Regions from separate parts of the Gordonia sp. PP30 genome, predicted to be linked through region 1. Evidence: predicted binding sites of a transcription regulator. Region 1 holds the regulator's gene; each other region holds the start of a gene.

Region 1 (4,229 bases):
GGGCCGCTCGTGCCCGGCTGGAGGCGCTACCCGGTTCGGCGTCCCGGGACGCGACCGGTCTCGACGCCGTCGACCGGGTGATCGCGCACTGGAATCAGCGTCTCGCACAGGTCCCGGCGCACCGCCAGGATGCGCTGAACGACCTGGCGCACTGGATGATCGAAGAACTCCGCGTCAGCCTCTTCGCCCAGCAGCTGGGCACCGCGGGGCCGGTGTCGGAGAAGCGTGTGATCAAGGCGCTCGACGCGTTCACCTGACCGTCGCGCGGAACCCTCGAGGGCCGGGTGTCAGGCGACGGGCTGCTTGCGGCCCGCGCGGAGATCGTCGATCTCGCGCTGGAAGTCGTCGGCCGACTCGAACGATCGGTACACCGACGCGAACCGCAGGTACGCGACCTCGTCGAGGTCGCGCAGCGGGCCGAGGATGGCCAGGCCGACCTCATTGCTGGGGATCTCGGCGGAACCGGATGCGCGCACCGTGTCCTCCACCGCCGCAGCGAGTTTCGCGAGCGCATCCTCGTCGACCTGGCGGCCCTGACAGGCGCGGCGGACGCCCTTCATCACCTTCTCGCGGCTGAAGGGCTCGGATACACCGTTGCGCTTGACCACGGCGAGCACCGCCGACTCGACCGTGGTGAATCGGCGGCCGCACGCACCGCACGACCGGCGCCGCCGGATCGCCAGACCGTCGTCGGAGGCGCGCGAATCGACTACTCGGGTGTCGTCGTTCTTGCAGAACGGGCATCGCATGCCCTCAGCGTACCCGCCGCGCATCCCGATCCCACGCGCGTTCAGCGGTATGCGGGAACCACGAGCGCCTGACCCGGGCGCAGCCCGGTGCCGTCCAGCCCGTTCAGGTTCCGCACCGTGGCGATCACCGACTCGGCGGGCAGCTCGGGGGCGATCCGCTCGGCGAGCGACGACAGCGATTCCCCGCTGCGCACGTGCACGACCTGCGTCGCCGCCGGTGTCCCGGTGGCCGCGCTCTGGTAGTCGTGCCCGGCGACGCCCATCACCGCGGCGATCAGCGCCACCGCCAGCCCGGCCAGCACCCCGGCCGCCCAGCGCCGACGGCTGCCGGCGGTCCGCCGCGCCGGCGCCGAGGACGGCCGCGCGGTCGTGGCCGGAGTGTTCGAACCGGCGCTCGCCACGCCCGGGATCCGGACACGTTCCCGGCGCTCCGGGATGTTCGATCGAGCAGCGGCGGGCACCGTGCGCGGCACTCCGGTGCGGCTCTGCGGGCTGCGTCCGGTCGGCCGGCACGTCGGTGCGGCCTGCACCGCACGACGGACGCGCGTACCGACGACGATCGGAACATCGCAGGTCATGGTCACCGACGCGGCCGTTCCGGCGGCTCGGCGGTCACGGTCCTTCAGCAATGCGGTCATCGTTAACTCCCATCGTTCGTATGTTCGATGAACTCTTGTTCGACAGTTAACACCATGGGTCCGACAACCGTCCCGACACGTCGAACAATTGTTTGAGTTCTGTGACCTAGTCGACTAGATTGGGGATCACCGACGAGGAAAGGAACCTCAGATGACCGACGGACCGCAGAACACGTCGAACGTCGACCCGCTGCTGTCGACGGCGACCCTGGAGGCCTCACTGACCCAGCGCCAGCGCGAGGTCCTGGAGTACATCCGCTCGTCCGTCCGGGAGCGCGGCTACCCGCCGAGCATCCGGGAGATCGGCGAGGCCGTGGGACTCACCTCGACGTCGTCGGTCGCCCACCAACTGCGAACCCTGGAGCGGCGCGGGCTGCTCAAGCGCGATCCGCACCGGCCGCGCGCGGTGAACGTCCGCGACGACCATCGTCCCCCGCCGCCGGGCGACGCGGCCGGTGACGAGCCGGGTATGCCGTCACCGGCGTTCGTTCCGGTCCTCGGCCGCATCGCCGCCGGTGGTCCGATCCTCGCCGAGCAGGCCGTCGAGGACGTCTTCCCGCTGCCCAAGGAGCTGGTCGGCGAGGGTTCCCTGTTCCTGCTGCGGGTGGTCGGCGAGTCCATGATCGACGCCGCGATCTGCGACGGCGACTGGGTGGTGGTGCGCCAGCAGAACGTGGCCGAGCAGGGCGACATCGTCGCCGCCATGATCGACGGCGAGGCCACCGTGAAGACCTTCAAGCGGGTCGACGGTCACGTCTGGCTGATGCCCCACAACGAGCACTTCGAGCCGATCCCCGGTGACGACGCCGCCATTCTCGGCAAGGTCGTGACCGTGCTGCGGCGCATCTGATCCGGACATCCACACCGCGCCCGGCGGTCCTACAGAGCGATCGACTCCCCCGTTCGGGTCCACCGCTGGTTCTCGCAGAGATTCGACCGCACGACCTTCACGTCCGCACAGCCGGGCAGCGCCGGTAGCGCGGCCTTCATCGTCTCGATCAGCCCCTCCGGCAGGAGCGGGCTCAATGAGATCCGGTTGATCCAGCCTCGCTCGATCGGCATGTGGTGCACCGGCGGCCCGTCACCGCTCCCGAGGTGGACGATGCGGAACTCGTTCTCGTCGCGAAAACCGTGCCGTTTGACGAACGGCAGATCGTCGGCCGTCAGCCGGGAGTCGCCGGCCTCTTCCTCGATCTCGTCCAGGGTGAGGTAGCGGACCGGACCGGACGCGTAGGCCGGGTCGCCTGCGATGCCCGCCAGCAGTTTCGCTTTGCTGATCTCGAGCCGCACGCCGTCCGTGCCGCCGGCGAAGACGCCCCAGTGGTGATAGGTCTCCGTGGACTGGGTGAAGCACGCGACGCTGACGCGAGACGAACCCTTCAGTGCGCAGTAGTGATCCATGAACCCGCTGTCGTTCCGGTCGACCCAGGTGCGCGGGCTGAGCAGTGTGACGCGCTCATTCAGCAGGACGTCGATCGCGTTGGAGAGCGTCGTGTACCGCTTCAGGATCGTCGGCTCGTAGACGACGTCGCTCATCGTCAGCCGAGTACCGCCCGCGCCGCCTCCCGGGCCGAGGCCGTGCTGTCGGCGGCCACCGCGGCCTGCGCGGCCGCCCGGCACTGATCCAGGGTCACCGTGCTCAGCTTGAGCCCCACCGCGGGTGCCGCGGCCGGGGCCGACGACAGCGAGGTGACGCCGAGACCCACCAGCACGCACGCGAGCAGCGGATCGGCGGCGGCCTCGCCGCACACGCCCACCTGCTTGTCCTGCTCGGTACCGGCGGCACCCACGCGCTCGATCAGCGCGAGGACGGCGGGCTGCCAGGGATCGGTCAGCGATGCCAGTTCCGGCGACATCCGGTCGGCGGCCATCGTGTACTGGGTCAGGTCGTTGGTGCCGATGGACACGAAGTCGACCTCGGCGAGGATCTGGCCCGCCATCACCGCGGCCGACGGCACCTCGACCATCACACCCGGGATCATTCCGCGCTCGCGCACCAGCGCCGCGAACTCGCGCGCCTCGGCCACCGTGGCGATCATCGGCGCCATCACCCACGGGACCACCGTGGTGCCCTCGGCGGCCGCGGCCAGCGCCTCCAGCTGGTGCGCGCGGATCTCCGGATTCGACAGGATGATCCGGTTGCCGCGCACCCCCATCGCCGGATTCGGCTCGTCCGGGTGCGTCACGAACTTCAGCGGCTTGTCCGAGCCGGCATCGAGCGTCCGGATCACCACCTTGTCGCCGTCGAACGCGTCGATCACCTCGCGGTAGAGCGACGTCTGCTCGGCGACCGAGGGCTCGTCCGGACGGTCCAGGAAGGCCAGTTCGGTGCGGAACAGCCCGACGCCCTCGAGCACTCCGAGGTCGGCGGCCGCCCGGGCCGACACGCCGTCGGCCACGTTGGCCAGGATCAGCACCCGGTGACCGTCCGCGGTCTGTCCGGGACCGCGCCAGGCGGCTGCCGCGGCAGCGGTCTCCTTCGACGACGCGACCGCCGCGGTGACTGCCGCCTCGTCCGGGTCGAGGCCGACCACTCCGCGCTCGCCGTCGACGAAAGCCAGTGCGCCCGTGGGGATCTCGCCGAGATCGGCGATCGCCACGACGCAGGGGATGCCGAGCTGCCGCGCGATGATCGCGGTGTGGCTCGACGGTCCGCCGAGGCGGGTCGCGAGGGCGATCACCCGCTGCGGATCGAGCCCCGCGGTGTCGGCGGGCGCCAGGTCGTCGGCGCACAGGATCGACGGCCGGTCCGGCGTCGGAATGCCCGGTTCGGGCAGGCCGAGGATCTCGGCCACCACGCGGTCACGGATGTCGTTCAGATCGGTCACCCGCTCGGCCATGA
Region 2 (4,229 bases), 1.4 Mb from region 1:
GAGCTGGCCGGACTCACCCTGTCCGCCGCGATGAAGCAGGGTTCGGCCATCGAGCACGATGAGGCCGAGCACTCGGCGTTCATGGATCAGCTGCTCGGCGGACACGTCAATCGGACCGGCTACGCCGACTACCTGCGAGCACTCCGCCCGGTGTACGCGACGCTGGAACGGCTGGGCCGTGAGCTCACCGACGATCCCGTCGCCGGCCCGGTGATCGACGCCGGACTGGAACGACTGGCCGCGATCGACGCGGACCTGGACTACTGGGCACCGGGCGAGTCGCACGAGACCGATTCCGCGGCGGCCAACGCGTACGCCGCCACCATCGCGGCCAGCGCCGCCTGGGGCGGGCAGTACCTGGCCCACCACTACACCCGTTATCTGGGCGATCTCTCCGGCGGCCAGGCGGTCGGCAAGATCCTGGACCGGGCCTTCGGGCTCGACGGCGCCGGCCTCGCCTTCTACGACTTCGCCGAGATCGGCAAGAGCAAGCCGTACAAGGACGAGTACCGGGTGAAGCTCGACGCGATCGGCGCGACACTCACCGACGAGCAACGGCTCACCGTGGTCGACGAGGTCCGCCGGGCCTTCCGCCTGAACCACGACGTCTTCACCGAACTCAGCGGAAACCTGGACCGCTACCGCCGCTGATCGAGGTCGTTTCGACACGGTTCGTCACGAAGTTCATCCTGAGCTTGCCGAAGGGTTCCTCACCGGCGGGCGGGCCGCCTATGCCGCTGAGCCGTGTCGAGACGCCCCCGCACCCCCACACCGCCGTCTCGCAACGCCCCCGCCGCCCCCACACACCGCCGTCTCGCAACGCCCCCGCCGCCCCCACACACCGCCGTCTCGAAACGCCCCCGCCTCGCCCGTTGAGCCGGGCGAGGCGCTAGCCGAGCCCGTGTCGAAACGCCTCGCACAACCCGTTGGAGCCGGGCGAAACACCTCGCACAGCCCGTGCCGAAACGCCCCGCACAGCCCGTTGAGCCGGGCGAAACACCTCGCACAGCCCGTGCCGAAACGCCCCGCACAGCCCGTTGAGCCGGGCGAGGCGCTAGCCGAGCCCGTGTCGAAACGCGCCCTAGTCAAGCCCGCCCCCGGCGAAGAACCGCTCCAGCCGCGCCGCGTACGGCGCAGGATCCAGCCCCTCATCCACCAGCCAGTCCGCGCAGTAGTACTTATTCACATAGCGATCACCGGAATCACACAGAAGAGCCACCACACTCCCGGTACGACCCGCATCCCGCAACTCGCCCACGATCCGGTACGCCGCCCACAACCCGGTCCCGGTCGACGCACCAGCACGCCGGCCGGTCACCGCCTCCAAATGGGCGATCGCCGCGACAGCAGCGGCATCGGGCACCGACACCATCCGGTCGACCACCGCCAGCAAGAAGCTGGGCTCCACCCGCTGACGACCGATCCCCTCGATCCGCGAACCCACCACCGTCCTCACACCAGGATCACCGTCACGCCAGGCCGGGAAGAACGCCGAGTTCTCCGGATCCGCCCGCCCCACGCCGATCGAGCGGAGTCGAGATCAGGCTCCGCCACCACCGGACTCCACCCGTTCGAACACTTGCACATCACGGTGGTAAGGCGTAGTTTGAAGGCAGAATTCGAACGTATGAGCGATTTCTATCGGAAGCTCAGCAGGGGGGTGAGGGTCGATGTATTTCGGTGATGACACACCGGTCGGGCTCGACGACGCCGGTGCCGTCCCGCTCACCCCCGATCAGCTGGAAACCGCGGCCGGTGTGTCTCTTCCGGATGATCCGATGTTGTTGTGGCAGATCGTCGACACGGCGATGGCAGTGCTCGGTGACACGCCGCTGGCGTCTGGGTCGGTGCGGCAGGTCGCCGATATGGCCGAGATCTCCGAACGGGTCCGGCGCCGCCACGACGGGCTCTCCGCCGGCCTGTATGCCGAGTGCAATGACCGCTCGGTCGATCGCGCCACCGGGTATCTGACGATGATCAGCTACCTCGCTTACGGGCACCGCCTCGGGCTGGGTCAGGCCCGGGCCCGCACCGCCCTGGCCAATCGCCTCGCCCATCGGACGGCTTTGACCGGCGAGACACTGGATCCGGTGATGCCCGCGGCCGCCGTGGCTGTCGCCGACGGCCTGATCAGTGCCCGGCACGTGGAGGTGATCTCCGCGGTCCTGGCGAAGATCCCCGAATGCCTCGGCCCGCAGGTGATTGCCGATGCCGAGGAGCGTCTGGTCCAGGCGGCGAAAGACCTCAACCCCAAGGATCTGGCCCGCGTGGGAGCGCATCTGCTGGCGTATCTGAACCCCGATGGGGACTACACCGATCCTGAGGATCGGCAACGCCAGCGGGATCTGACCGTATACGGCCAGGACGACGACCTGATGTCGGAGATCGACGGACACCTGACCCCGTCCGCGCGCGCCAAGCTGGACCTCATCCTCACCACGTGGGCCGCCCCGGGGGTCAACAACCCCGCCGATCCCGATTCCCCGCACCCGGCCGGCGACGAACCCGACGCCGACGCTCTGGCCGCCGCCCGGGAACGCGACACCCGCGCCCCCGGGCAACGCCGTCACGACGCCTTCGAGGCGGCCCTCGACTTCGTGATCGCCCACGGGGGCCTGGGCAAGCCCGGCACCATCTCCACCGATCTGGTGATCACCGTGTCCGACGCCGACCTCGCCCGTCACGCTGGGATCGCCCAGTCCGCCACCGGCACCCTCATCCCGGTCAGCGACCTGATCGAACTCGCCTCCCGGAACCAGGCGCGGCCGTACCTGGCCGTCTTCCGCGACCACACCAGCCAGCCGCTCTACCTCGGGCGTGGACGGCGCTCCGCCTCCAAGGCACAACGGCTCATGCTGTTCGCCCGCGATCGCGGCTGCACCGCACCGGCCTGCGACATGCCCTTCGCCCGCACCGAAGCCCACCACTCACCCCGCTGGGAAAACGACGGACGCACCGACATCGACGCCCTCGGCGCCGCATGCGGTGGCCACAACCGCGCCGAAGGTCCACTGCCTGGTCACTGGACCACCGACATCCTGCATACCGGTCGCGACGCCGGACGCATGGTGTGGCGGCCCACCGGCGCCCGTCGCCCCTGGAATCTCAATCCGCTGCACCATCCACAGCGACTCGCCGAACAGATCGCCGACCGCGTCCACGGGCCACCACACCCACCCGGCACCCCCGCCACCCACGATGCGGTACGGCGCAACGACTCCCGCTCGATCATCGAAAAGGAACTCGAACCCCGACTCGGACTCACGCGACTCTGGGCCGACCCGGAGAACCCGGCCGACCACGCCGCCTGACCACTCGGCGACATGGCCCTCGCCCTGCGGGGACTCGGGGGTGGCGCCGGCTACCGCCGGCTGAGCCGCGCCGAGCCCGCAAGGGCGAGGCGAGAGCTACCGCCGGACCGGCAAGGCGGGGAACACCTCGGACGACGATATGGCTCGGGCCCCGTCTCACGAAGAGACGGGGCCCGAACCGGGTATCGCGGAGAAGCGGTCAGCCGAGGCTGAACGGCGCTCCAAACAACGTGATGTTGCCCTTGTAGTCGTCCGACGAGACCTGAACGTTCACGAGGGCCCGCGCCTGTGCGAAACCGGCACAGCCGTCGACGCCGAAACGCTCCTGGCTGTAGGCGACGCCGCCGCGGGGATCCTTGAAGGTGAAGCTGTTGACCGTGGTGCCGTCGATCGTGGTCTTGATGATGGGCACGAACATCGCCTGGCCGGGTCCGATCGCGAATCCGCCGTTGATGTTCGTCTTGCTCGTCTTGGTATCGATCAGTTCGGTGATGCTGGTGACACCATTGGTGAGCTGATCAGTGGTGATCCCGCCCTTGCCTTTGGCACCCATGTTGGCGCCGAAGTTGAGCTGGCATCCGATCAGATAGCCCGTAGTGACAGTCCCACCTTCGACTGCACCCTTCGTGGTCACCTTGACCTTGCCGGAAACCCATACCTCGCGGCTCAGCGGGGTATTGGTCACGGCGCGTTGAACGGTGTAGCTCTCATCGAACAGCCGGATGCCGACGCTGCCGCCGGGAACCTTCTTGCTCAGGTGGGCACCCGGAAGCCGTGCGGCATCCGCCGCGCCGACACCGGCAACGAGGGAGGCCACGGCTACCCCGGCCGTCGCGAGAACGGCGGCCACTCGGGCGGTGCGCTTGCGTACGATCATGGCTTATCCGAGACTAAAGGGCTTGCCGTACATGGTGATGT
Region 3 (4,229 bases), 320 kb from region 1:
CGGCCATCACGGGGACGTGGCCGTGCTCGCCCGGGGACGGGGAGTCGGCCGGGGCGCCGGATACGGTCATCGCCTCTCCCCTGTCTCGGTGGTGGTCAAGACGGTGGAGAAATGGAACGGCGGTGAGGCGGGGTCCCCGCCCGAGTCGCACCTGGCGTTGGGGAAGTACGTCAGGGTCGGCCGGGCCGAGGCCTCGCCTCACCGCAGCGGTCCATTTCTTCACTTGTCTTAGAGGATCGCGTCCAGCGCGGCGGAGCCGCCGGCCGCGAAGGCCTCCTCGTGTGCAGCCTGGTAGGCGTCCCATGCGGCCGCATCCCAGATCTCCAGGTGGTCGAACTGCCCGGTGACCACGCAGTCTTTCTGCAGGCCGGCCCATGCGCGAAGCCCCGCCGACAGGTTGACCCGGCCCTGGCCGTCGAGACTCTGCTCGTCGGCGTTGGCCATCATCAGCCGGACGTACGCGCGGGCTTCCGGATCGTTGCGCGACGCCTGGTTCGCCCGCTGGGCGATGGCGCCGAACTCCTCGGCCGGATACACCGCCAGGCTGTGATCGAGGGCTTTGGTGACCACGACCCCTCCTGACAAGGCGTTCCGGAACTTCGCGGGCAGTGTGAGCCGCCCTTTGTCGTCGAGCTTGGGCGAGTAGGTGCCGATGAAGCCAGCCACATCGCCACCTCCTGCCCGGGTATCGGTGAGGAGATTCCGGGTTCCCCCTCATCGACATCCACCACATTACCCCACTTTCCACCACTTTCCACCCCCTGCGCCCCACTCGCACACCACTGAGCATTGTTTACGCAGGTCATGGCGTCTTACACGAAGGAGATTCTCAGGAAAGGCCCGTGGCGTCCGGCGCGTCTCAACGGATGCCAGCGAGGCTGAACAGCATAAAAGTGGCAGGTGGGACTCATCTAAAGAACCCAGTGGGGCGAAGTGGGTGATCGGGGTGGGGCGAAGTGGGTAGTCGTGGTGGAGCGCTCACGAACACGTGCCACCGGCCCCGGCGGCACGACGAAAAAAGCGGGGCCGCGGTCTCCGTGGAGACTGCGGCCCCGCTTCTGCGGAACTCTTCTCAGGCGGTCAGTGACCGTCCTGGTGGAAGCGCCGGTTAAACCGGTCTTCCATGCGGGAACTCAGCGAACCCTTCGAGCCGTTCTTCGACGACTTGCCGGAACCGTCCGCGGACGCCGAACCGCCACGCGGACCGAGCACCAGGATCAGCCCGCCGCCGAACATCACGAAGAATCCGACCAGGCTCAGGATCGGGAAGTCGCCGATCCGGACGCGCACCATGATGCCGCCCACCAGCAGCACCAGACCGAGCAGCAGGAGGAGGACCGCCTGCCACTGGCGGCGCGCGGAAGGACGACCGACCCGCTGCTTACTGACGTTCGAGACGAACTTCGGGTCCTCGGCGTACAGCGCGCTCTCGATCTCATCGAGCATCCGCTGCTCATGCTCTGAAAGCGGCACCGCGCCCTCCCTTACTCCGTCGCGACGGGCACCGCGGAATTCGGCGACCGTTTCTCACTCCATGATAGGAGCAGAATCCTCCGGCGACCACTATTCCCTCCGGGACGATCCGCCACCCTCCCCCACCGCGGCCCACCGGATCAGGCGCCGATCCGGCGAGCCGGGCGCTCGGCGCCGGGCAGCGCCCCCTGCTCGTAGGCGAGCAGGCTGGCATCGGCCGCGTCGAGGAACTCGGCGGCGCGTCGTTCGACGCGGGCGCAGAGGGTGTCGTCCACCTGCCGGACCAGGCCCACCTCCACCTTCTCTCGCATGGCGGACAGGCCGCCGAAGTATTCGGCCAGTTCGGCGTACTGCGGCGCGGCCGCTTTGATCCGGCTCCACGCGTCGCGGGCGTTGCGGCGCCTGCGCACCGGGCCGGGCGGCTCGTAGACGGCCAGCACCGCGCCGGCCGCCCGGATGGCGGCCAGATAGAACTGCCGGAACCGCTCGGCGCCGTCGTCGGTGACGCGCGCGGCGTCCTCGAACAGCACCTCGGCCCGGTCGAGCAGGTCCCGGCTGCGCAGGACCACCCGCGGGTCGGCCGTCGCCGTCATGCGGCTCGTCGTCGACTTTCCGGTCATATGAACCCCTCGCCTCCTTCTGTCGACAAGAACGTCTCACGTGCCTACGACAATCCCGGGCCGGCGGGCCTTCGCCGGATGCGCGAGAGCCGGCGGCCCGGCGTCTTCCCCACCGGTCCGCCGACTCTCGGCTCATCGAAACTTTGTTCGATACCGGAAGACTAACCCCCACTCGGGGCCGTCGGCAAGTGCCGCTAATCTCACTGGCAACGCACCCGGATACGACGGCGAAAGGCAGGTGGGTCCGCCCATGGCGGTTCGGATCGTCTCCCTGGCCGCCGCCGATGCCGATCAGTGGATCGATCCGGCCGTGCACACCTATGTGACCGCCATGCGGTACGCGCGCGGCACCGAGCAGAGCCGCACCGGACTGTGGCGCGATCACCTGCATCGGCCGGGCTGGACGGCGGTGGCCGCGCTGGCCACGGCGTCGCCGATGGATCTGCTGCGGCCGACATACGCCCGGCTGCGGGTCACCGCGCCGTGGACCGCCGACCGCGAGGTCCTGGTCGGTATCGCCTACGGCTACACCGGCGCCGCGGACCAGTGGTGGAACCGGCAACTGCGCTCGGGCCTGGCCCGCCACGGCTGCTCACCGGACCAGGTGGCGGCGATCGCGTCCGACTACTTCGAGCTCACCGAGCTGCACGTCCACCCGGTAGCGCAGGGCCGCGGCCTCGGCCAGGCACTGCTCACCCGGCTGCTGTCCGGGCGCCCCGAGTCCCGGGTCCTGCTGTCCACGCCGGAGGTGCGGGGTGAGGAGAACCGGGCGTGGTCGCTGTACCGGCGGCTCGGATTCGACGACGTGCTGCGCGGTTTCACCTTCGCCGGTGACCCCCGGCAGTTCGCCTTCCTGGGCCGGTCGCTGCCGCTGCCGGACGCGCCCGGCGACGTCGCGGCGGGGGAGAACCCGCCCACTCTGGCACGATGACACCGTGTCCCGTCGCCAGCATCTCCCGCGTCACCGTCACCCCGCCCTGGGCCTCGTGGTCCTGCTCGCGCTGGTCCCGCTGCTGAGCGGATGCCTGACGAAGTCGGAGAACGTCGGCGACCAGTATTCGGGATTCGTGGTGGTCGCGGCCGCCCCGGACGCCGGCGCCACCCCCACCTTCGACGTGCCCGCCTCGATGGCCGGATCGGTGTCGGTGACCAAGTTCCCGGCGGACGGCGACACGCAGACGTCACCGGAACCGGCGCAGACGGACGCGGTCACCGGGAAGGTCGGCTCCCGGATGACCTTCACCGATCTCACCGCGGGCCAGTTCTCCCAGCTCGGCGACATCATCTCCGGCGCGCTGGATTCCGGCGCGACCGTCGATCTGACGGCCACGCGCAGTGGCGACGTGGTCCGGATGCGCGGCGGGGCGGCTCTGGCCGGGCTGTCGCCGAAGACCTCGTATCTCTCGATCACCGTCGACTTCGGCGGCGAGGTCGTCGCCACCAACGGGCATCTGGCCGGCGACAACTCCGTCACCTGGGTGCCCGAGCCGGGCCAGAACGCCCAGTTCAACGCCGATGCGAAGTACCCGGATCCGGCCACGGCGGCGCTGCCGAGCTGGACCTGGTTCATGGTGATCGCCTGCCTGGCGATCGTCGGCGCCGTCGCCGCCCTCGCCTACCGCTTCCGTGATCGCACGCCGCGGTACACCCCGCCGGCCGGACAGGGCGGCGGACCGAATCCACTGCGCGCCCTGACACGGCTGCGCCGGAAGAAGAACGACGACGCGGCCGCCACCTCCGAGACGGAGGCCGAGGAGATCGAGGAGCCTGCCGCCCCCACCGGCCGGTAGGGCGCAGAGGCCGCGGCCCGGTTCAGGCCGGGGTCAGCGCGCCCCGGGTGTCGATCCCGATCCGTTCCAGCACCTCGCTGGTCGCGCGGGTGAAGTTCAGGCTGCAGAAATGCAGGCACGGCGCGCCCTCGGCCACCAGCCGCTGCGCCATCTCGGTGCACAGGTCGATACCGACTTCGCGGACCGCGGCCCGATCCTCCTCCGGACCGTCGCCGGCCGCCGCGGCCAGTCGCTCCGCCACGCGCTGCGGCAGCACGCTGCCGGACAGCTCCACCATGCGGCGCACCGTGGCCAGCGAGGTGATCGGCATGATGCCGGGGATGATCGGCTTGGCGCCCTGCTCCGG

The links. Region 1 encodes LexA, which represses DNA repair genes until DNA is damaged. Its sites were predicted from a motif close to CGAACANNTGTTCG; they were not measured.
Region 2: a site for LexA is predicted at 1,621-1,634, ahead of MYK68_RS04450 (DUF222 domain-containing protein). Genes of this name have one in related genera too.
Region 3: a site for LexA is predicted at 2,230-2,243, ahead of MYK68_RS12620 (SAV_6107 family HEPN domain-containing protein). Genes of this name have one in related genera too.

What each region holds. Positions count from the first base shown of each region.
Region 1 covers NZ_CP095864.1:2,412,219-2,416,447, forward strand. Annotated here, with positions in the region: gene hrpA (ATP-dependent RNA helicase HrpA) at 1-257, shown strand, start outside; gene nrdR (transcriptional regulator NrdR) at 288-749, opposite strand; gene MYK68_RS11120 (LysM peptidoglycan-binding domain-containing protein) at 791-1,387, opposite strand; gene lexA (transcriptional repressor LexA) at 1,539-2,237, shown strand; gene MYK68_RS11130 (DUF2971 domain-containing protein) at 2,267-2,923, opposite strand; gene MYK68_RS11135 (phosphoenolpyruvate--protein phosphotransferase) at 2,926-4,229, opposite strand, start outside.
Region 2 covers NZ_CP095864.1:965,035-969,263, reverse strand. Annotated here, with positions in the region: gene MYK68_RS04460 (biliverdin-producing heme oxygenase) at 1-651, shown strand, start outside; gene MYK68_RS04455 (hypothetical protein) at 1,082-1,444, opposite strand; gene MYK68_RS04450 (DUF222 domain-containing protein) at 1,671-3,311, shown strand; gene MYK68_RS04445 (MspA family porin) at 3,511-4,188, opposite strand; gene MYK68_RS04440 (MspA family porin) at 4,192-4,229, opposite strand, start outside.
Region 3 covers NZ_CP095864.1:2,730,681-2,734,909, forward strand. Annotated here, with positions in the region: gene rsmH (16S rRNA (cytosine(1402)-N(4))-methyltransferase RsmH) at 1-70, opposite strand, end outside; gene mraZ (division/cell wall cluster transcriptional repressor MraZ) at 229-666, opposite strand; gene MYK68_RS12615 (SCO2097 family morphological protein) at 1,081-1,473, opposite strand; gene MYK68_RS12620 (SAV_6107 family HEPN domain-containing protein) at 1,614-2,093, opposite strand; gene MYK68_RS12625 (GNAT family N-acetyltransferase) at 2,344-3,024, shown strand; gene MYK68_RS12630 (LppM family (lipo)protein) at 3,029-3,883, shown strand; gene metF (methylenetetrahydrofolate reductase [NAD(P)H]) at 3,906-4,229, opposite strand, start outside.